DNA from 4 places in the Marinovum sp. PR37 genome. Region 4 is predicted to be linked to each of the others. Evidence: riboswitches for the same ligand, from Rfam matches in the RefSeq annotation. Region 4 holds a riboswitch; each other region holds the start of a gene.
What was found. Region 4 has a riboswitch for cobalamin ahead of PVW49_RS23065 (ABC transporter substrate-binding protein). Riboswitches for the same ligand answer to the same signal wherever they lie in the genome.
Positions count from the first base shown of each region.

Region 1: it holds a riboswitch for cobalamin, as region 4 does, so the genes downstream of both, PVW49_RS05640 (hypothetical protein) here and PVW49_RS23065 (ABC transporter substrate-binding protein) in region 4, are expected to answer to the same signal.
Region 2: it holds a riboswitch for cobalamin, as region 4 does, so the genes downstream of both, PVW49_RS05610 (TonB-dependent receptor plug domain-containing protein) here and PVW49_RS23065 (ABC transporter substrate-binding protein) in region 4, are expected to answer to the same signal.
Region 3: it holds a riboswitch for cobalamin, as region 4 does, so the genes downstream of both, bluB (5,6-dimethylbenzimidazole synthase) here and PVW49_RS23065 (ABC transporter substrate-binding protein) in region 4, are expected to answer to the same signal.

Region 1 covers NZ_JARAML010000004.1:233,222-238,667, reverse strand. Annotated here, with positions in the region: gene PVW49_RS05645 (ATP-dependent helicase) at 1-1,587, shown strand, start outside; cobalamin riboswitch at 1,750-1,938, shown strand; gene PVW49_RS05640 (hypothetical protein) at 2,088-2,369, shown strand; gene PVW49_RS05635 (DUF1127 domain-containing protein) at 2,914-3,126, opposite strand; gene PVW49_RS05630 (Mrp/NBP35 family ATP-binding protein) at 3,363-4,415, shown strand; gene PVW49_RS05625 (ABC transporter ATP-binding protein) at 4,449-5,210, opposite strand; gene PVW49_RS05620 (FecCD family ABC transporter permease) at 5,207-5,446, opposite strand, start outside.
Region 2 covers NZ_JARAML010000004.1:227,396-232,841, reverse strand. Annotated here, with positions in the region: gene PVW49_RS05620 (FecCD family ABC transporter permease) at 1-364, opposite strand, end outside; gene PVW49_RS05615 (ABC transporter substrate-binding protein) at 361-1,194, opposite strand; gene PVW49_RS05610 (TonB-dependent receptor plug domain-containing protein) at 1,181-3,076, opposite strand; cobalamin riboswitch at 3,192-3,387, opposite strand; gene mraZ (division/cell wall cluster transcriptional repressor MraZ) at 4,232-4,738, shown strand; gene rsmH (16S rRNA (cytosine(1402)-N(4))-methyltransferase RsmH) at 4,742-5,446, shown strand, end outside.
Region 3 covers NZ_JARAML010000004.1:48,677-54,122, forward strand. Annotated here, with positions in the region: gene PVW49_RS04775 (TRAP transporter small permease) at 1-228, opposite strand, end outside; gene PVW49_RS04780 (TRAP transporter substrate-binding protein) at 331-1,476, opposite strand; gene PVW49_RS04785 (hypothetical protein) at 1,499-1,681, opposite strand; gene PVW49_RS04790 (LacI family DNA-binding transcriptional regulator) at 1,836-2,897, shown strand; cobalamin riboswitch at 2,937-3,118, shown strand; gene bluB (5,6-dimethylbenzimidazole synthase) at 3,165-3,848, shown strand; gene cobS (adenosylcobinamide-GDP ribazoletransferase) at 3,854-4,600, opposite strand; gene cobT (nicotinate-nucleotide--dimethylbenzimidazole phosphoribosyltransferase) at 4,597-5,446, opposite strand, start outside.
Region 4 covers NZ_JARAML010000047.1:8,131-13,576, reverse strand. Annotated here, with positions in the region: partial or broken gene PVW49_RS23090 (IS3 family transposase) at 1-70, opposite strand, end outside; gene queC (7-cyano-7-deazaguanine synthase QueC) at 223-924, shown strand; gene queD (6-carboxytetrahydropterin synthase QueD) at 924-1,277, shown strand; gene queE (7-carboxy-7-deazaguanine synthase QueE) at 1,274-1,981, shown strand; gene queF (preQ(1) synthase) at 1,997-2,461, shown strand; cobalamin riboswitch at 2,644-2,858, shown strand; gene PVW49_RS23065 (ABC transporter substrate-binding protein) at 2,914-3,957, shown strand; gene PVW49_RS23060 (FecCD family ABC transporter permease) at 3,993-5,000, shown strand; gene PVW49_RS23055 (ABC transporter ATP-binding protein) at 4,997-5,446, shown strand, end outside.

The DNA.
Region 1 (5,446 bases), on a different contig from region 4:
TATCTCTGGCTGCGGCTCCTGGCGGGCGGTCACAAGAACATCTGCTGCGTCGGCGACGACGATCAGTCGATCTACGGCTGGCGCGGCGCCGAGGTGGGCAATATCCTGCGCTTCGAAAAGGATTTTCCCGGCGCCAAGGTGGTCCGGCTGGAGCAGAACTACCGCTCCACCCCGCATATCCTGGCCGCCGCCGGCGGGGTGATCGCCGGCAACACGGGGCGTCTGGGCAAGGAGCTCTGGACCGATGCGCCCGACGGCGAAAAGGTGCGGCTGATCGGCCATTGGGACGGCGAGGAGGAAGCCCGCTGGATCGGCGACGAGATCGAAGCGATGCAGGGTGGCACCCGCGGCATGCGGGGATTTTCGCTGGATGACATGGCGATTCTGGTGCGCGCCTCGCACCAGATGCGCGCCTTCGAGGATCGCTTTCTGACCATCGGCCTGCCGTACCGGGTGATCGGCGGACCCCGGTTCTATGAGCGGATGGAGATCCGCGATGCCATGGCCTATTTCCGCGTCGTGGTCAGCCCCGAGGATGATCTGGCCTTCGAGCGCATCGTCAACACGCCCAAGCGCGGACTTGGCGACAAGGCGCAGCAGACCATCCAGCGTCTGGCGCGCGACACTGGCGTGCCGCTGGTCGAGGGCGCGCGGCTGGCGGTGGAGAGCGGGGCGATCAAGGGCAAGGGCGGCAATGAACTGGCCCGGCTGCTCGACGGGCTTGCGCGCTGGGGCCGGATGACCGGCGAGAAGGACGTCAGCCACGTCGAGCTTGCCCAGATCATCCTCGACGAAAGCGGTTACACCACCCATTGGCAGAACGACAAGACACCCGAGGCGCCGGGCCGGTTGGAAAACCTCAAGGAGCTGGTCAAGGCGCTGGAGGAGTTTGAGAACCTGCAAGGCTTTCTCGAACACGTCAGCCTGATCATGGACAACGAGAGCGAAGAGGCCGGCGCCAAGGTGTCGATCATGACGCTGCATGCCGCCAAGGGGTTGGAGTTTCCCGCGGTCTTCCTGCCGGGCTGGGAGGATGGGCTTTTTCCCTCGCAGCGCAGCATGGACGAGAGCGGCCTCAAGGGCCTGGAGGAGGAGCGACGGCTGGCCTATGTGGGGATCACCCGCGCCGAGGAGGTCTGCACCATCAGCTTTGCCGCCAACCGGCGGGTCTTTGGCCAATGGCAGTCGCAGCTGCCGTCGCGCTTTGTCGATGAGCTGCCGGAGGCGCATGTCGATGTGCTCACTCCACCGGGGCTTTATGGCGGCGGCATGGCCGGGCAGAGCTTTGGCTCGGGCATGGAAAGCCGGGTGGCCGAGGCAAATGTCTACAATTCGCCCGGCTGGAAACGGCTTCAGGAGCGGCAGAGCCAGCGCCCGATGGCGCAGCCCAAAGAGAGCCGCAACACGGTGATCGACGCGACGGCGATCTCGAGCTTCACCATGGGCGAGCGGGTGTTCCACCAGAAGTTCGGCTATGGCGCGGTGGTGGGCATCGAGGGCGACAAGATCGAGATCGATTTCGAGAAGGCCGGCGTCAAGAAGGTGGTCGCACGCTTCATCAACGCCGCCGATGACGTGCCGTTCTGAGCCCGGACTTCGCCGACAATGATCCCGTCCCGGGACGCGCCGCGGGAGCTCTGGCCGGCGGATGCCGCGCCTGCCAAGAGGCCCCGGGTCAGGCCCGGGGCCCTGGCGTGACGGAGAATGGCGCCTCCACCGACTTTACGCTGTCTTGCGGCTCCGAATCCCCGTAGTCTGATCCGGCAAGGTGCCTGCGGTTCTGCCGCGGGAGAATTGGGAAGCCGGTGAAAGACCGGCGCTGCCCCCGCAACGGTATGGCCGGGGGATGTGGTCAGTACCACTGGGCGTCACGCCCGGGAAGGGGCCGCATCCGCAATCCCGCCGAGCCCGGAAACCAGCCTTCGCAGTGACGTCAAACCGCGGGTGGCGGGCAGGGCGCGGGGTCGGGCGCATTGCCTTGCCGCCGTTTCCTCTCTGCCTGCCCGTTCTGCATCAAGGCCACGGGGCGTGGCGGAAAGGATCGAGATGACCAGACCTCTCACCGCAGCAAACGGGAGGGCCGCAGCATGATGCTGGCCCGTATTCTTGCCGATCTGCGCCATGCCGAGACGGGGACCGCGCCCGAGGCCGCGGCGCGCGCCGGTTTTGTCCGCTGGGTGCTGTCGCTGCCACCCGGGGTGCCGGTTTCGGCCGCGGCGGCGGCCGCGGCCGTGCGGGTCCGGCCGCAGGCCGGGCAGGGTCGGGCGGTGGCGCTGTTTCTGAAGTGTCTGGACGAGGCTTGTGTCACGGCGAATATCGCGCCGGAGCGGCGCGGTGGCGCCCGGGCGCGGCGACGGGGGCGCGCGTGACTTCGGACCCCGGAAAGGAACCCCGAAAATAAGAACGGCGGCACGGGAGGTGTGCCGCCGTCTTATTTTGACCGACGCTCCTGAATGGGAGGAGACGAAGCGTCAGTGCCGGTCGGACCTCAGGCCATTTGGGAGGAGGAGCCTTCGGTCCGGGTATTCCCGACCGCAAAGGGAGGAGAGCGGCGGGAAATTCTATGTCTTTGCCGGCGTCACGCATCCGGCGTGGCGGCGGGCCGGAGCCCTGAAACTGTCATGCCCCCGGGGGGAAGAACGGCGGCACGGGAGGTGTGCCGCCGTCTTTTCAACACCAGCGCTCCTGAATGGGAGGAGACGAAGCGCCGGCTGGAGCGGACCGCGGGCCTATTGGGAGGAGGGGCCTTTGGTCCTGGTATTCCCGACCGCTATTGGGAGGAGGGCGGCAGGGAATTCTGTCTGGGCCGCTTGCCGGCCCGGTGTAAAAGGCGGCGACATCAGGGAGGAGGAGAGATGTCGCCGCTGAGACACAGAAGACTCAGGGAGGAGGAGAGAGCCTTCTGATCCGGTATCAGTTATAGGCTGCGTGATAGGCCACGCGGCGGATTTCGCTGCGGCTCAGGCCGAGATCGGCGAGCTCGCGGTTCGACAGGCCTTGCAACTCGTTCATGGTTTCCCGATACACGCGGTACTGTGCATAACGTGCGGTGAGGGACTTGAGCGCAGCCTGGAAGCGTTTGTTCAGTCCGGCCTGAACGGGGGTGTTCGTGGTGATGTCTGCCATGGCGTTTCGCCTTTGTTGTCGTCAGTGTCTGTTCGTTTCGTTGACATCAATGTAGTCGAATGCTGCGTGCGCACAATCCCAAGTGCGATCAATGCTGCTATGCAGCAATTGCATGTGTAAGCGCTTAGACGCGAGTAGACCTTAAGACTAAAGTCGTAATTTACTCGCATAGGTTGAATATCGCGGTTTTGTGAGGTGATACGCGGCACCGCGACCCAGATTGGGGCAGGAAAATCATGGAAGAGATCATCCGAAAAGAGCTGGCTAGGTTCGAGATTCCCGGTGGCGGAGACCTGATCTCGCGCGATTTGATTCGAGCGCTGAATATCGAGGACGGTGTGGTGCGCTATGTGATCGAGGCGCCCTCGCCCGAGATGGCCCGCCAGATGGAGCCGCTGCGCGCCGCGACCGAACGGGCCGTGGCTTCGATCTCCGGCGTGCGCGAGGTGCATGCGGTGCTGACCGCGCATGAGGCCAAGGCCCCGCCGAGCCTCAAGGTCGGCGGCCATCCCAAGCCCCAGGCCGGCCCGATGAAACCCGCGGGCGTCAAGCGCATCATCGCCATCGCCTCGGGCAAGGGCGGGGTGGGCAAATCCACCGTTTCGTCGAATCTCGCCGTGGCGCTGGCCCGCGCCGGCAAGAAGGTGGGCCTGCTCGACGCCGATATCTACGGCCCATCACAGCCGCGCATGATGGGCGTGTCGCAACGCCCCGCCAGCCCCGACGGCAAGATCATCGAACCGTTGGTGGCGCATGGCGTGACCATGATGTCGATCGGGTTGATGCTCGATCCGGCCAAGGCGGTGGTCTGGCGCGGTCCGATGCTGATGGGGGCGTTGCAGCAGATGCTGGGGCAGGTTGCTTGGGGCGAGCTTGACGTGCTGCTTGTCGATCTGCCGCCGGGCACCGGTGACGTGCAGCTGACGCTGTGCCAACGCTCCGAGCTGTCGGGGGCCATCGTCGTCTCGACGCCGCAGGACGTGGCGCTGCTGGATGCGCGCAAGGCGGTGGACATGTTCCATACCCTGAAGACCCCGATCCTGGGAATGATCGAGAACATGTCGCTGTTCCATTGCCCGAGTTGCGGCTTCGAGGCGCATATCTTTGGCCATGGCGGCGCGGCGCAGGAGGCCAGCGACATGGGCGTGCCGCTGCTGGCGCAGCTTCCGATCGATCTCGACACGCGGCTGGCCGGTGACAGCGGAACGCCGGTGGCGGCGGGAACCGGGCCGATGGCCGAGGCCTATGCGCAGCTGGCCCAAGGCATGATTCGCGGCGGGCTGGTCTGAAGGGCGCGTGCCGATAGGAGAGGCCGGCAACCTCTAGCGGAGGCTTTCCAGCGGCTGAAAGATCGGTCCATCGGCGCTGCGGCTGTAAAAGGCGCGCAGGGCAAAGACCTCTTCCAGCCGCTCCGGCGTCAGCACCGCGCCGGGGGCGCCGTCGGCCACGGCGCGGCCCCGGTCCAGCATGACGAGCCGGGTGCAATGCCGCGCGGCGAGGCCGAGATCGTGCAGCGAGACCACGACGGCCTTGCCTTCGGCGGCAATCCGGCCAAAGACCTCCATCGTGGTGATCTGTGCTGCCGGGTCGAGCCCGGCAATGGGTTCGTCCGCCATCAGCAGCGGTGTTTCCTGGGCCAGCGCGCGGGCGATCAGCACGCGGGCCTGTTCGCCGCCCGAAAGGTGATTGGCGGGGCGATGGCGGAAGCTCTCGAGCTTCATCCGCCGGATTGCCCGGTCCACCGCCGCCCGGTCTTCGGGGCGCAGCCGGCCGCCGCGCGGCAACCAGGGGGTGCGGCCCAATGCGATCACCGCCTCGACATCGATGCCCCAGGCGATCTCGCGGCTCTGCGGCATCCAGGCGGCCTGGCGGGCACGGGCGTGCGCCGGCAGATCGGCGATATTGCTTTGGCCCTGATGCGCCAGAAGGCCCAGCGCGGCACGCAGCAGCGAGGTCTTGCCAGCGCCGTTGGGGCCGATCAGGCCGACACATTCGCCCGGGCCGACCCGCAACGAGACATGATCGACCACCGGGCGGCTGCCGCGATGCACCGAGAGGTCTTGCAGAGCCAGAAGGGCGGTCATGCGAACTCCTTCCGGGTCTTGTAGATCAGGTGCAGGAACAGCGGCGCGCCGATCAGCGCCATGACGACACCAAGCTTGAGATCGCGGTCGGGCAGGATCAGCCGCACCGCGATATCCGCCGCCAGTACCAGCACGGCGCCTCCGAGCGCCGAGGCAAACAACAGCCGCGACGGCCGCGCGCCGACCAGCGGGCGGAGGATATGCGGCACCACCAGCCCGACAAAGCCGATGGCGCC
Region 2 (5,446 bases), on a different contig from region 4:
GCGCGGTGCCGAGCGCGGTCAGCGGCAGTGCGAGGGTGAAGGCGGCGGCCAGCCCGGTCTGGAGCGCGATCACCGCGCCGAGCGCGGCCGAGGCGGAGACGCCAATCAGCCCCGGTTCGGCCAGCGGGTTGCGCAGATAGCCCTGCATCGCCGCCCCGGCCATGCCCAGCGAGGCGCCGACGATCACCGCCAGAAGCGCGCGCGGCAGGCGAATCTCGCGCATCACCAGCGTCATCGGCGTGCCGTCATCGAGGATCAGCGCCGAGAGACTGTCCAAGACGCCGACCGGCGCCGGCCCGATCAGCAGCGAGGCCAGGAAGAGCGCGGCGACACCCAGCGTCAGAAGTGGCATCAGCCGGCTCATCGCGTGGCCTCCAGCGCCCGGCGCAGCGGCGCGAGCCCTTCGATGGCGCGCAGCACATGCGGCGTGCCGCAGACCCAGTCGGCATCGGTCACCGCCGCGCCCTGCGCGCCCCGGCGCAGGGCCTCGATGACCGGGTGATCCATGATCCGCTCGGCGCGGCTGGTGCCGGGATAGGGCTGGCCGGTGATGATCGCCTCGGGGGCCGCCAGCGCGAGGATTTCCAGCGGCAGCTTGCCGCCAGTCTCGTAACCGGCGGTGATGGCGATATTCTCGAAGCCGGCGGCGGTCAGGATCTCATGCGCCAGCGACGCGCGGCCCGAGGTGAAACCATTGGCATGATAAAGCGCCGCGCGAGGGCGTCGTGTTACCTCGGCTTGCAGGGCGGCGAGGCGGCTGTCGAAATCGGCCACCATGTCGCGCGCGGCCGCCTGCCGGCCCAGCGCTTCGCCCATCTCGAGCACCGCGCGCCGCACGCCCGCCATGGAGGTGACGATGTCGAAGGTGGCGACCGGAATGCCGAGATTTTCCAGCGCTTCGACCGAGGCCCGTGCGGTATACCGCCCGGCCAGAACCAGGTCGGGCTGCATGAGATAGATTTCTTCGGCGCGGCCATGGTTGATGACATAGTCCTGCGCCGCATCGGCCATCGAGGAGGCGCGCCGGTCGAGCGCCACGAAAGAGACCGAATGTAGCTGGCCCGGCGCGGCCAGCATCATGGCAAGCTGGTCGGTGCAGAGGTTGATCGAGACAACCCTTCGCGGCGCCTCCTGCGCCTCGGCCGCCGCACCGATCAGCGCGGCGGCGAGCAGGAGTGCCTTACAGAGACGCACGGACCCCGAAATACGCGGCGCGATCCGATTGGCCATAGCCCGGCGCGGTCTGGTATTCCTCGTCAAAGATGTTCTCGATCCGCAGATAGACTTCGGCATCCTCCATGATCTCATAGGTCAGGGTGGAATTCACCACGCCGTAATCGTCCAGATCGTCGGCCCGGTTGCCGGCCCAGAGCCCGGTGACATTGAGCGAGGCGCGTTGCCCCAGATCCGCGGTCACGGAGGCCGAGGCCTGTTGGCCGGGCACAAAGGCCGACCAGCTCGAACTGTCGAGATCGGCGTCGGAAAAGCTGTCGGTCCAGGTATAGGAGCCGTCAAACCGCAGCCCCTCGCGCAGCGCGCCGCCAAAGGCCAGCTCCAGCCCCTGCCGGGTCGAAGTGCCCTCGGCCTGCACGTAACCGAAGGTGGTGAAAGAATAGTCGATGATGTCCTCGGCTTCGACATGGAAGGCGGTGGCGCGGACAAAGGCGGTCTCGCCGTAGCGCTTCTCGACGCCCAGATCAAAGCTCTTCGAGGTTTCGGGATCGAGATCGGGGTTGCCGGCAAAGCCGTCGTAAAGCTCGTAGCCCGAAGGCGCGCGGAAGCCGGTGGCGGCATTGGCGCGGAAGATCAGGTCATCCATCGGGCGATAGACGGCCGAGAGACGGCCGGTGGTATGGCCGCCAAATTCGGAATGCACGTCATGGCGCAGCGCGGCCGAGAGGTTCCACATCTCGTTCGGTGCCCAGGTCAGTTCGGCAAAGGTGCCGTTGACGGTGGTGTCCTGGCTCTGTCCGTCGACAAAGAGGCCGAAAATCGTGTGGTCCAGCGCCACGGCGGTGTCGAATTCCTCGATCGTGTGATCGGCGCCAAAGGCCAGCCGCGCGGTGGCGCCAAGATCGACGCCGCCCTGGTAGCGGTATTCCATCCGGGTGCCGGTATAGTCGAAGCGGTCGTCGGAGATGCCGCCAAAGCTGGCCGAGGTGCCTGTCAGCGTGCGGTCGATGCGGAACCAGGCGGCCGAGACCGAATGATCCACCGCGCCGGTGACGAAATCAAAGCCGATGCGGGCGCCGTTCTGTTTCTTGACCGTCAGCTCGTCGGGGCTGCCGTCAGATACCACGCCGCCCGAGGCCTCGTCATATTCATAGTCCGAGCGCTCGTCGAAGAACGACAGATGCATCACCAGATCGGGCGAGCCCAGTTCGTAAGAGCCGGCAAAGCTCAGCCGGGTGGCCGAAAAGCCGTCTTCCTCGTCATTGCCGTCGTTTTCGTCGGCGGCGGAAAATCCGTCCGAGCGGGCGTGAGAAAAGGTCAGCGCGCTGTCGTAGCCATCGCCGGCCGTGGTCAGGGTCACGGCGCTGCGCAGGGTTTCGTAGCTGCCGTATTCCGAGGCGATCTGCACGCCGAACCCGTCCTTGTCGGCGGTTTTGGTGGTGATGTTGATCACCCCGCCAAGCGCCTCGGAGCCATAAAGCGCCGATTGCGCGCCGCGCAGGATCTCGATGCGCGAGATGTCCGACGTCATCAGCCCGCCGAAATCAAAGGCCACCTGGGTGCCGCTCGGATCGGATACGTCGATACCATCGACGCGTACCTGGATGTTGTTCTGCCCGACGCCGCGAATCGAGACCCCGGCAGAGGTGCCCAGCGGGCCGGTGGCGCGGATCGTCACGCCGGGCTGGCGGGCGAGAAAATCGATCACTCGGGTCTCGCCGGTGGCCTCCAGGTCGTCCTCGGTGATCACGGCGGCGGAAACCCCGGTCTCGTCGGCGGGTGCCGCCTCGAGCCCGGCCGAAAGGATCAGCACGCCGAGATCATAGGCGTCGTCCTGGGCAAGAGCAGGGGTGGCACAGAGCGCGGAGAGCGCGGCGCTGGTCATCAGGGTGGAGCGGGTCATTTTGTATCCCTCGAAGGCCGGTCGGGCCGATTGACGTTTCGGAGGGAACAGCGCCCACCGTTTCAGTGAAGTCACCGCGACGGGGTTGCCGTTATCCGTGACGCGCCCCGCGTCGGGATAGGGTGAGCTCCTGGCAGGTCTCCTGACTTCGCGGGTCGTTGCATCCGCCGGGCCTTCCCGCGGCCGGTGGCCACAGTGGCAGTTTCCGAAGGTGCTCGCCGCTCACAGTTGCGGGGGCAGTCGCGGCTTTGCACCGCGTTCCCTTTTCACGAACCCCTTGCGAGGCCCGAACCAAGACAGGCTTCGTCTAATTGTGCCGGCTCAGCCTGGCAAGACGGCAATTCGCACGCCCCGTCACGCGGCTTCAGGTGCGGCATGGCGGCCACGCCGGCGCCTTTTTGGGAATCCATGGCCGCAGAGGGCCTGAATGGCCCTGGCGGGCGGGCGCGGCCCCGGCGGGAAATCAGGACCGCGCCGGGAAACCAAGGGACATACGGGAAATCGTGGGATGGATGGGAATTCATGGCACCGGCCCAATCCGGTGCGGCGACAGAATCAAGAATTGGCTCTCGATTCCGTGATTCGTGTGTGAGTCACAGCGCCGGAATTGCCAAAATCCGCAAAAGCAGGCGCGGCGGAATTTGGGGAAACGGGTAAATCACGGCGCTGCCCCGAAAATTCCGGGATTTCGTGGGAAAAAAGCCACAGCGCCTCAATTACTATATATGGTATGAGCAAAAAGCCGCTTCCGCTATAAATTCCAAAAACAGTATCAATTTTACCCCAAGATGTTGTTTTCCACAGGGGGTGTGGACAATATGATGTGGGTCTTTCCCAATTTTGCCTGTTGATTTCCATAATTTCCCATGGCATCCCTTATACCACGATGAGGGACGGAGATAGGGGCAGCAAACGACCCCGCAACCAACTCCGAACAAAAGCAAAAACAGGTTTCATACAGGCATCCGCCTTTCATCGTGAAACAGAGATCCGGCGCGCGGGCGAGCAGACATCCCCCCAGGTGGCGCGCGCAGCTGGACATCCCGCAAGAGCGGGACAGGCGGCGGGTTGATCAGTGGCAGCAGATCAATCCGCCGTTTTTACATCCAAGACATGGGGGGTTTCGCGGGGGCGCGGGCAAAGGACGGCAGGACAGTGAGCCGCAGGTTCAGAGGCGAAAGCCGCCACAAGGTGGATACAAAGGGCAGGGTGTCGATCCCGGCCCTGTTTCGCCGTGTGCTGGAAGCTGCTGATCCGAATTGGAAATCCGGCGAAAACCCCGAGCTCGTGATTGTCTACGGCGATCACCGGCGCAACTACCTCGAATGTTACACGATGGAGGCGATCGACGAGGTCGACGCCAAGATCGATGCCATGCCGCGCGGGTCGATGCAGCGCAAGATGCTGCAACGGCTGTTTCACGGCCAATCCTATCCCACCAACGTCGACGAGACCGGCCGCCTGGTCCTGCCCGCCAAGCTGCGGGACAAGATCGGACTGGAAAAAGAGGCTTTTTTCATCGCCGCAGGTGACACCTTTCAAATCTGGCACCCGGACACCTACGAGAAGGAAGAGCTGGCCAAGACCGAAGAGTGGCTCGACGAGCTGCCCGAGGATTTTGACCCGCTGTCCTTCCTCGATGGACCGGCAGAGGGAGCCTGAGCCATGGCCGCCGCTGCTGTCACACCCCCCGCGGCCCCGCATATCCCCGTTCTGATCCGACCGCTGATCGCGGCGGTCTCGCCGGTGGCGGGCACCTGGATCGACGGCACCTTCGGGGCCGGGGGGTATACCCGCGCCCTGCTTGACGCCGGCGCTGATGAGGTCGTGGCGATCGACCGCGACCCGCTGGCCTTTGAGCTGGCGGCCGACTGGATGGCCGGCTACGGCGCCCGCATCCGCCCGGAACAGACGGTCTTTTCCAAGATGGACGAGGTTGCCGATCAGGTGGACGGCGTGGTGCTCGATCTCGGGGTCTCCTCGATGCAGCTTGACCGGGCCGAACGCGGCTTTTCCTTCATGAAGGACGGCCCGCTCGACATGCGGATGAGCCAGGACGGCCCCAGCGCCGCCGATCTGGTCAATTCCGCCACCGAGCAGGACTTGGCCGAGATCCTCTATGTCTTCGGCGAGGAACGTGCCTCGCGCCGGATCGCCAGGAACATCGTCAAGGCCCGCACCGAAGCGCCGTTTGAAACCACGCTGCAACTGGCCGGGGTGATCGAACGTTCGCTGCCGCGCGCCAAGCCGGGGCAGAGCCATCCCGCAACGCGCTCGTTCCAGGCACTGCGGATTGCGGTGAACGACGAATATACCGAGCTGTTCGAAGGGCTGATGGCCGCAGAACGGGTGCTGCGGCCGGGCGGCCTG
Region 3 (5,446 bases), on a different contig from region 4:
CAGCACGTCGATGCGGATGTGACCGCGCTGGCGCACCGCCGCGGCGGCACCGATCCAGGCCAGGTAGATAAAGGAATAGCGGACGATCTCTTCGCCCCAGATCGAGGAATAGGACAGCACTTCGCGCCGCAGAACCTCGATGAACATGGTCACGACGAGCATCGTGTAGAAAACCAGAAGCAGCCAGCGTTCGGCGTTCTGATCGAGTTTCCGCAAGGCATTCGACATAAAAGTCTCCTGTGGTCGCGCGACGCGTCAGGCGCCGCCGACCGCTCCAGTTTGCAGTCAATCGAAGCGATGGGGCGGCCCGGGCCGCCCCTGTCAGAAGCCTCAGGCGTCGTGCACGTAGTAGCGGCCCATGGTGCCGGCCGCTTCTTCGAGCCGGTTGAAGGTCTCCATCGAACCGGCAAGCTCGACCTTGAAATCGTCCCATTCCGAGCGCTGGTAGCCGCCGGCGTCCTGCCATTCGGCAAGCTGGTCGTCGGTCAGCGTGTGGAACTCGACGCCCGATTTGGTCAGCTCGTACATCGCGTGGGCGCGCGCCGCCGGCACTTTGGCCAGGTTTTGCTGCGCGGTCATTTCGCCGGCGAATTCAATGCCTTCCTGCACGTCGGCGGGCAGCGCGTTGAACCATTCGAGGTTGACCGAATAGACCTGACTGTCAGGCACCGCCTGGGTAAAGGTGACATGGCTCAGGATGTCCTTGAAGCCAAAGACAAACAGCGCGCCGACCGAGGGATCGAGCGCATCGGCCACGCCCTGCTTGATCGCCGAAGGCGTCTCGCCCCAGGCCACCGGCGTCGGATTGGCGCCGACCATGCCGTAATATTGTTGCAGCATCTTCGAGCCCGGCACGCGGAATTTCACGCCTTTCAGATCGGCGGGCGTGATCACCTTGTTGCCGCCCTTGCGCACCGCCACGACCCGGGGATCGATCACCACGTAGAACAGCGGCTTGAAGCCGGCGGCCTCGATGCCGGGATGCACCTCGCCTTTCCAGGCGTCGGAATTGACCAGGTTGGTGAACCGCTGGTTCGAGCCGCAGAAATACGGCATGTTGATCAGATCGACGGCGCTGGCGAAGGGCGCGAAATTCGACAGCGAATGCTGCGCGCACTGGATCGTCCCGGTCTGCACCGCCTGCACCAGCGCGCCGCCGGCGCCAAGCTGGCCGCCGGGGGCAAGCTTGACGTAGACCTTGCCGTTGGTGGCGTTCTGGATGTTTTCCTTCAGGTCGAGCTGCATGATCGGATAGCTGCGCGACGCGCCCAGCACATAGGCGGTGGCCAGCGTCATCACGTGATCGGCGGCGGCCATGCGCTCTTTTTCCTCCCGGGCGGTCTGGGCCGCCGCCTCGCTCGACCAGAGCATGCCACCGGCACCGGCCACCAGCGCCGCGGTAAAGCTGCCGGAGCCGGCAAGTTTCAGAAAATTGCGGCGCCCCATCGCGGCGCGTTCAAGATTGTCACGATCCATGTTTTCCTCCCAAAATGGTTCGTTAGCTGCGGTCGGACTTCTCCGCCGCCTCTCGCCGAAGAATCGCGAGAACAAAGGTCACCGAGGCCGCAAACAGCAGCAGCATCTCCCCCACGTCCCCCAGAAACTGTGCGCCTCCCAAAGCGCCGACGAGCACGTTCGCGACAAAGACTGCAAACAGAGTGATTGCTGAGATCAGAAACACGGGCAGGTCCTTTCCACGACTCGGGCAAGACAAATGTAAGCGCTTACAGTCGCTCAATGCAAGCGCTTACATGACAAGCCGCGTGTTTTCCTGTTATATGCTTGTCAGCGATGGTTTTTTTATAGTGCCGCAAAGGCCGGAATCGGGAAAACTGATGGTTAAAGTGCCGAATCGACGTCAGGACAGCCGCCAGGGGAGCGACACGCCGAAACTCGAGGATGTCGCCGCCCGTGCCGGCGTTTCGACGGCAACGGTCTCGCGCTGCCTGAACAATCCGGCGGTGGTATCGGACGCCACCCGCAAGAAGGTGCTCGATGCGGTGCGCGCCATGGGCTACGCGCCGAATTTCGGGGCCCAGGCCCTGGCCGCCCGGCGCACCAACACCTTTGGCGCCATCGTCCCGACGATGGAAAACGCCATTTTCGCCCGCGGACTTCAGGCCTTTCAGGAGGCATTGCGGCAACAGGGCATCACCCTTCTGGTGGCCTCTTCCTCCTACAGCCCCGAACTCGAGGAACAGCAGATTCACAGCCTTGTCGCGCGCGGCGCCGATGCGCTGCTCCTGATCGGCCATGACCGGCCGCCAAAATGCTACAGCTTCCTGCAAAAGCGCCAGGTGCCCTATGTGATCGCCTGGGTCTACGACGGCGACGAAGGGCGGGTTTCAATCGGCTTCGACAATCGCAAGGCGATGAAATCCCTGGCCGACGCGGTTCTCGACCGGGGCCACCGCAGGCTGGCGCTGATCACCGCCGACCGCCGCAACAACGACCGCGCCCGGCAGCGGTCGCAGGGGCTGGTGGATGCGATGACGGCGCGCGGATTGGACCCGGAGACCCTGGCCGTCGTCGAGACGGCCTATTCCATCGCCAATGGTGCACAGGCGCTGGAGCAGCTCATGCACACCACCCCGCGCCCCACGGCCGTGATGTGCGGCAACGACGTGCTGGCGGCCGGCGCCCTGACCCAGGCCCGCAAGATGGGGCTCGACGTGCCCGGCGATCTGTCGATCACCGGCTTCGACGACATCGAGATCGCCGAGATCGTGACCCCGGCGCTGACCACCGTGCATGTGCCCCATCGCAACATGGGCAAGGGCGCGGCCAGTCTTCTGTTTGCGATGCGCGCCGGCGAAGACCCCGGCCCCAGCGTCGAGCTCGAGGCGACGGTTATCCTGCGCGACTCGCTGGGGCCGGCGCCCGACCGGGCCCCCTGACCTGCCGCACTCTCGGCGCTTGTCTCTGCGACCGGTCGATCTATAGTCGCGCCACCAGGTGCCCCGAGAGGGGAGAATCGGGAAGCCGGTGCAAGACCGGCGCGGGCCCGCCGCTGTGAGGGGGACCTGTCGGACATTTTGCCACCGGGCCCTGCGGCCCGGGAAGGCGTCCGCCGGGGAGGAACCCAAGCCAGAAGACCGGCTTGGTGACACCAGGTTCCGTGGCTGGACACCACGGGCCGCTGTCAGCCATGCGGAGGCCATACCATGCTGCACCCCCCCGCGCCCGCTCCGGCGCGCGTCTTCTCTTCTGCCGAACGCCGTGCGCTCTATGACGTCATCGCCGCGCGCCGCGATGTGCGCGACGAATTCCTGCCCGATCCGATCGCCCCGGACCGGCTGCGGCGGATACTCGAGGCCGGTCATGCCGCGCCGTCGGTCGGGCACATGCAACCCTGGAACTTCATCCTGATCCGCGACCCGGCGCAGAAACACCGCATCGCCAGCGCCTTTGCCGCCGCCAATGACGAGGCGGCGGAAATGTTTCCCGAAGAGCGGCAATCGACCTACCGGTCGCTGAAGCTCGAGGGCATCCGCAAGGCGCCGCTCAACATCGCGGTGACCTGCGACCGCACCCGGGGCGGCAAGGTGGTGCTCGGGCGCACCCACAATCGCGACATGGACCTCTATTCGACGGTCTGCGCGGTGCAGAACATGTGGCTTGCCGCCCGTGCCGAGGGCATCGGCATGGGCTGGGTCAGCATCTTCCGGCCCGACGATCTGCGCGCCATTCTCGGGCTGCCGGATCACGTCGAGATCGTCGCCTACCTCTGCCTCGGCCATGTCTCCGAGCTCTTCGACCGGCCCGAGCTGGCGGCGCGCGGCTGGCGGCAGACCCTGCCGCTCGACAGTCTGATCATGACCGACCGCTGGGAGCCGGCCGGCGCATGAGCGGCTCAGCCCGGCCAGAAGGTGGCCAGAACCGCCCAGCAGAACGCCTCGGCCAGAAGCTGCGTCGCGCCCAGCACGTCGCCGGTGATCCCGCCCAGCTTGCGCCGGGCCAGAACGCCGGTGCCGGCGGCGACCACCGCGCAGGTCGCGGCCAGCGCCACCCCCTGCCAGCCCACCGCCAGACCGGCCAGCAGCACCACGGCGGCGGCGCTCAGCCGCGCCCGGCCGGAGCGCCCGGCCGCCATCCGGCCCATGCCGTCGGAACGCGCGGCGGGCTGGGTCTCCTGCAAGCCGATCATGGCCACCCGGCTGAGCGCGCCGATGACGAGGAACGGCGCCAACCCGGCCGCCGCCCCGAGCGAAGACAGCGCCGCCAGCCAGAGCGCGACGATCAGGATCAGTGCCAGGACACCGTAGCTGCCGACCCGGCTGTCGCGCATGATCTCGAGCGCATGGGCGCCGTCGCGCCCGCCGCCGATGCCGTCGGCGAAATCCGCCAGCCCGTCGAAATGCAGCGCGCCGGTGGCCAGCGCCAGCGCCGCCAGGGCGAGCACCGCCGCCACCGGGGCCGGAGCGCCCGACGCCAATGCGCCGGCATGCACCGCCCAGCCGATCAGCCCCAGCGCCAACCCGACCAGCGGAAAGGCCCAGCGCGCGTCGGCAAGGTTCGGCGCGGCGCCCTCGATCCGGCCGGCCGGCAGGCGCGAGAGCAGCATCAGCGCGACCCGGAACTCGCGCAGAGCAGCGCTCATCCGCCCGCGACCCCGGCCTCGGCAAAGGTCGCCATGCCGTTGTGGCATTCCAGCGCCGCGCGCAGCACGCTCAGCGCCACCGCCGCGCCCGAGCCCTCGCCCAACGCCATGTCGAGCGCCAGGATCGGCGCCTTGCCCATCGCCTCGAGCAGGCGGGCATGGCCCGGCTCGCGGCTGACATGGCCGACCAGACAATGGTCGAGCAGGCGCGGATCGGCGGCAAAGAGCGGCGCCGTGGCGGCGGTACAGATGAAGCCGTCGAGGATCACCGGAATGCGCCGTGCCCGCGCCGCCAGCACCGCGCCGCAGATCGCCGCCTGTTCGCGCCCGCCCAGCGCCGCCAGAAGGCCCAGCCCGCGCGCCGCCGCGTGCCGGGCGCAAGCCGCCGCCACCGCGCGCTCCTTGCGCAGCAATCCGGCCTCGTCCGAGCCGGTGCCGCGCCCGATCCAGTCGCCCGCCGCCCCGCCAAAGGCGGCGCAGGCCAGCGCCGCCGCGACGGTGGAATTGCCGATGCCCATTTCGCCCAGCAGCACGATCTGTGCATCCTCGGCCACCGCCTCCGCACCGCGACGCATTTCGGCCAGGGTCTCGGCCTCGGTCATCGCCGCGGCCTGGGTGATGTCGCCGGTCGGCCGGTCGAGATCGCAGGCAATCACCGAAAGCTCGGCGCCGGCCACCCGGCAGAGCTGGTTGATCGCCGCGCCGCCGGCGGCGAAATTGGCGACCATCTGCGCCGTGACCTCCTGCGGAAAGGGGTTCACCCCCTGGGCGCAGACCCCGTGGTTGCCTGCAAAGACCAGCGCCTGCGCCCGGTCGATCGCCGGCCGCTCGACCCGCTGCCAGCCG
Region 4 (5,446 bases):
CCAGGTTGGTCGGGCGAAGCAACATCTGCCATTCCCGGCTGGTGAACTGGAAGGCTTGATCGGAATGCACCGTGTTGGTCAGAAATAAGTCCGTCTCATCCAGCGCGTCGAGCAGAGCGCCGGGAGACCACCTCGCCCCTCGGATTGCCATCCACCCGAGGTTCGGCTAAACGGTGCCCATTCCGGTCGCAGCCTACCCGGATACCAAAACAAGGGCCCAACATGAAAACTCTCGTCATCTGCTCGGGCGGACTCGATTCCGTGTCGCTCGCTCATATCACCGCCGATGAGCATCAACTCACCCGGCTGGTGTCCTTCGATTACGGCCAACGCCACCGCAAGGAGCTCGACTTCGCGGCCGCGGCGGCGCAGCGGCTCGGCGTTCCGCATCACCTGATGGACATGCGCGGGATCGGTGCCGCGCTCTCCGGATCGGCGCTGACCGACGACATCGATGTGCCTGACGGCCATTACGCCGAGGACACGATGCGCATCACCGTCGTGCCGAACCGCAACGCCATCATGCTGGCGATCGGTTTCGGAGTCGCCGCCGCCAACGGCGATGAGGCAGTCGCGACTGCGGTGCATGGCGGCGATCACTTCATATATCCCGATTGCCGACCTGGTTTCGCCCGCGCCTTCGACGCCATGCAGCAGGCTGCGCTCGACGGCTATGCCGAGGTGCACCTCCACACGCCCTTCGTCGAACGCAGCAAGGCCGACATCGTGCGCGAGGGCGCCCGCCACGGCACGCCCTTCGCCGAGACCTGGTCGTGTTACAAGGGCGGCGCGCTGCATTGCGGCCGCTGCGGCACCTGCGTCGAGCGCCGCGAGGCGTTTCACATCGCCGGTGTTCCGGACCCTACCGCCTATGCCGATCCCGAGTATTGGGCGACAGCAATTGCCGAGCGGGAGGCCACCTGATGTTCCGCATCCGCAAGGAATTCCACTTCTCCGCCTCGCACCAGCTTTCGCATCTGCCGCCCGACCACCAATGCGCGCGGCTGCACGGGCACAACTATGTCGTCGTGGTGGAACTGGCCGCCGAAACGCTGAATGACGACGGTTTCGTGCGCGACTACCACGATCTGAAACCGCTCAAGAGCTATATCGACGATCAATTCGACCATCGCCATCTGAATGACATTTTCGATGTGCCCTCCACCGCCGAGCACATGGCCCGCCATTTTTACGACTGGTGTGCCGCGCGTTGGCCCGAGACCAGCGCCGTGATGATCAGCGAGACGCCGAAAACCTGGGCAGAGTACCGGCCATGACCCTGCGCATCGCCGAGATATTCGGGCCGACGATCCAGGGCGAGGGCGCATTGATCGGTGAGCCCACGGTTTTTATCCGCGCCGGTGGCTGCGACTACAGGTGCAGCTGGTGCGACAGCCTGCATGCCGTTGAAAGCCGGTATCGCCATACTTGGGCGCCGTTGAGCGACGTGGAAATCTGGGATGAGGTGCTGCGTCTTTCGAACGGTCAGCCGTTGACGGTCTCGATCAGCGGCGGCAATCCCGCGATCCAGGATTTCGCTCCGGTGATCGCGCGGGGACGTGCGGCGGGGTATCGCTTCGCCTGCGAGACACAAGGTTCCTTGGCCAGAGATTGGTTTGCGGAGCTCGACACGCTGGTTTTGTCGCCGAAACCCCCCTCGAGCGGCGAAACGGTGGACTGGGATGCCTTCGATGGCTGTGTCTCCGCCGGCAAGCCGGCGCGGCAGTCGGTGATGAAGATCGTCGTCTTCGACGAGACCGATTACCAATGGGCCAAAGCCGCCCATGCCCGCCACCCGGACCTGCCGCTCTACCTCCAGCCGGGCAACGCCGAGGTCGACCCCGACACGCCGGTCGATCTGCGGGCCCTGTCTGCCCGGCTGGAATGGCTGACCGACAGCGCGATGGCCGACGGCTGGTTCGCCCCCCGCATCCTGCCGCAGCTTCATGTCCTGATCTGGGGCAACAAGCGCGGCGTCTGACCTTAAGGAGCCCCCATGTCCGAAAATATCTACAGCGATCTCAAGCAGCTTGGCGGCGAAACCCGCATTCCCGCCAGCCCGGAAGAGGCTGAACTGGAGCGTGTGCCCAACCCACAGGCCGACCTGGCCTATAATGTGCGCTTCACAGCGCCGGAATTCACCTCGCTCTGCCCGATGACCGGACAGCCGGATTTTGCCCACCTGGTGATCGACTACGTACCCGGCGCCTGGCTGGTGGAATCGAAATCGCTGAAACTGTTCCTGACCTCCTTTCGAAATCATGGTGCGTTTCACGAGGATTGCACGATCTCTATCGCACGCCGCCTGGTCGATTTCCTCGAACCGCAATGGCTGCGGATCGGCGGCTACTGGTATCCGCGCGGCGGCATTCCGATCGACGTGTTCTGGCAGACCGCCCCGCGTCCCGAGGGCCTCTGGCTGCCCGATCAAGGCGTGCCGCCCTATCGCGGCCGGGGTTGAAAAGCAGAGCAAGCGTTTCGGGACTGCCAGGTTGGCAGCCGCTACTCCCCGACAATTGTCAAATGGGGGAGTAGCACGCAAAAAGGCATTCAAAAACTGTGATTTAAAATGGCGCGCCTTTGCAGGCAGGTGATTGAATTCGCCACCGGAATAATCCGGCTTGACAAACCAGGTTGTGAAGAAGAACTTCCGGCGCGAACGGTTCCCAATCGGGATGAAAAGGGAACCCGGTGCCAAGCCTTCTGGCTTGAACTCCGGGACTGCCCCCGCAACTGTAGGCGGCCGTTTCGACCCATTCGCCCGTCGGGCGATGCCACTGTGTCACAGAACAGGCACGGGAAGGCGGGTTGGAACGATGGCCGCGAGTCAGGAGACCTGCCGTTCCGGCCTGCGATGGAGCAGAGCCGAAATTTCAATGCGCACCGGACGGGGTGTCCGGAAAAGGAGCGTCAATGATCCAAATAGCTCGCGGCCGCGGTCGTATCCTCTGTGTGCTTGCAACTGCCATTCTCGCATCAACTGCCTTGCGGGTTCAGGCCCAGGCAACCACCTATCCTCTTGAAATCCGCAACTGCCAGAGGGACTTGATCCTGGATGCAGTTCCGGAGCGCGTGGTGGCGATCGGACAGGGCACAACCGAAATCCTGCTCTCGCTCGGCCTGGCCGACAAGATCGTCGGTAGCGCAATCTGGCTGGCGCCTTTGCCAGAGGAATTGGCCGAGCAGGGCCAAGCCTTGCCGCGGCTGGCGGATAACTCGCCCAGTTTCGAAGCGGTGCTGGACACCCGCCCCGATTTCGTCGCGAGTCAGTGGATCAACGACATCGCTCCCGAACAGGCGCGGGTCGGCACCTTTTCCCAGTTCGGAGATTTCGGCATTGCCACCTATGTGTCGCCGGCCGAATGCGCCAAAAGCGATTTCAGCACCGGCAGCGGTGACGGAGCCCGGTCTCAGGCCTGGTCCATGGACCTACTATCCCGCGAGATTGCTGAGCTTGCCGGCATTTTCGATGTGTCGGGCGCCGGTGCGGCTCTGATCGAACGCAACGCGGCGCGGATCGAAACCGCAAAGGCACATGTACGCGGGCTGCAAGCACGCGACGTTTCGGTTCTCTTCTGGTTTTCCTCACCGCAGACCGAGGGAGAAGCCTATGTGGCCGGCCGTTACGGGGCCCCGGCTTGGATCTCGGATGTCGTCGGGGTTCGCAATGTCATCACCTCGGAAGAAGAATGGCCGCTGGTGGGATGGGAAACAATTTCGGGCCTCGACCCGGATGTAATCGTGCTGGGAAAGATGGATCGGCGCCGTCTGCCGGCCGATGACGTCGCCGCCAAGCGCGCGTTCCTGCAAAGCGATCCTGTGGCCAGTCAGCTGAGCGCAGTGCGCAATGGCCGGTTGATTGAAATGGACGCTCAGTCGATGAACCCGACTCTGCGAGCGGTAGATGGGGTCGAAACGCTTGCCGCCGGCCTACGAGCCTTCGGCCAAGCACGGTGATCGCCGAGGCGCGCCCCGCGCCCAGGTCGCGCAGGATGGCCCTTGGGCCGTTTCTGCTGCTCTCGGCCGTGGCTCTGGTCCTTGCTACGGCGGGGGCCATTTTGCTGGGCGAGATTGCGGTAACGCCCCGTGACGTGACCCGAACGCTGGCCAACCGTATTCTGGGCTTGGATCTGGAAGTCGATCCGATCCGGGAAGGCATCATCTGGCACTATCGTCTCAGCCGTGCCGCCGTTGCGATCTGTGTCGGCGCGGCTCTGGCGGTCTGTGGCACCGTTCTTCAGGCTCTATTGCGCAATCCGCTGGCCGAACCATATTTGCTTGGTATTTCGGCAGGGGCATCGACCGGCGCGGTCACGGTGATTGTTCTGGCGCTCGGCGCGGGGGCGCTGTCCGTCTCCGCAGGTGCCTTTGTGGGCGCGACGGTGGCCATTCTCTTCGTCGCAATCCTGGTGCGTGAAACCGGTGGCGGGACCGAGCGCATTATACTCGCGGGTATTGCGGGTTCGCAGCTCTTCAATGCGGTAACTTCCTTCATCGTCACGTCTTCGGCCAATGCCGAACAGACGCAAGGGATCCTGTTCTGGCTTTTGGGAAGCCTTGGCAGCATCCGTTGGCCGGATGCCTGGCTTTCCTTCCCGATCGTGGTCATTGGCTTGGCCATCTGTCTCTACCGTGCCAGGGCGCTTGATGCCTTCGCCTTCGGCGAGGACGCCGCTGCTTCGCTGGGCGTGGATGTCGCGCGCGTTCGCCTTGAACTCTTTGCGGTCACCGCATTTCTGACCGCGACGGTGGTCAGCATGGTGGGTGCTGTCGGCTTCGTCGGGCTGGTCATTCCCCATGCGACTCGTTTTCTGGTCGGCCCTGCACATGGCCGCCTGATACTGGCTTCAGCCTTGGCTGGAGGAGTCTTCATGGTCGCAGCGGACGTGTTGTCTCGCATCGTTTTGCCGGGACAGGTGCTGCCCATTGGTGTCATCACTGCGCTGTTCGGTGCTCCGGCCTTTGCTGCTATCCTTTGGCAGTCTCGGAGGGGGAGATGACGCTCAGGGCGGAAGATGTGTCTTGGGCGGCCGGAGGCGCCCCGATTGTGCGTGGGGTTACATTGCGACTGCCGGAACAAGGTGTTCTCGGACTTGTCGGGCCGAACGGATCGGGTAAATCCAGTCTTCTGCGGCTACTCGCAGGATTGCGTCGAGGGACGGGAGGCGCGATCTATTTGGAGGATCGCCCCATCGAGAGCCTCCGTCGCAAAGAGATTGCCCGCCGCCTTGCCCATGTCGAGCAGCAGTCGGACATTGACATCTCCTTGACTGCGCGCGAGGTGGTCGCGCTCGGGCGCCTTCCCTTGCGAGGCGCCTGGAACGGCTGGTCAACTCGTGACGAAGATGCCGTGGCCTCGGCGTTGCAGCGCACGGACATGATCGACCGTGCCGCCCAGCCATGGTCCACGCTGTCCGGCGGCGAGCGACAGCGAATCCTGATTGCG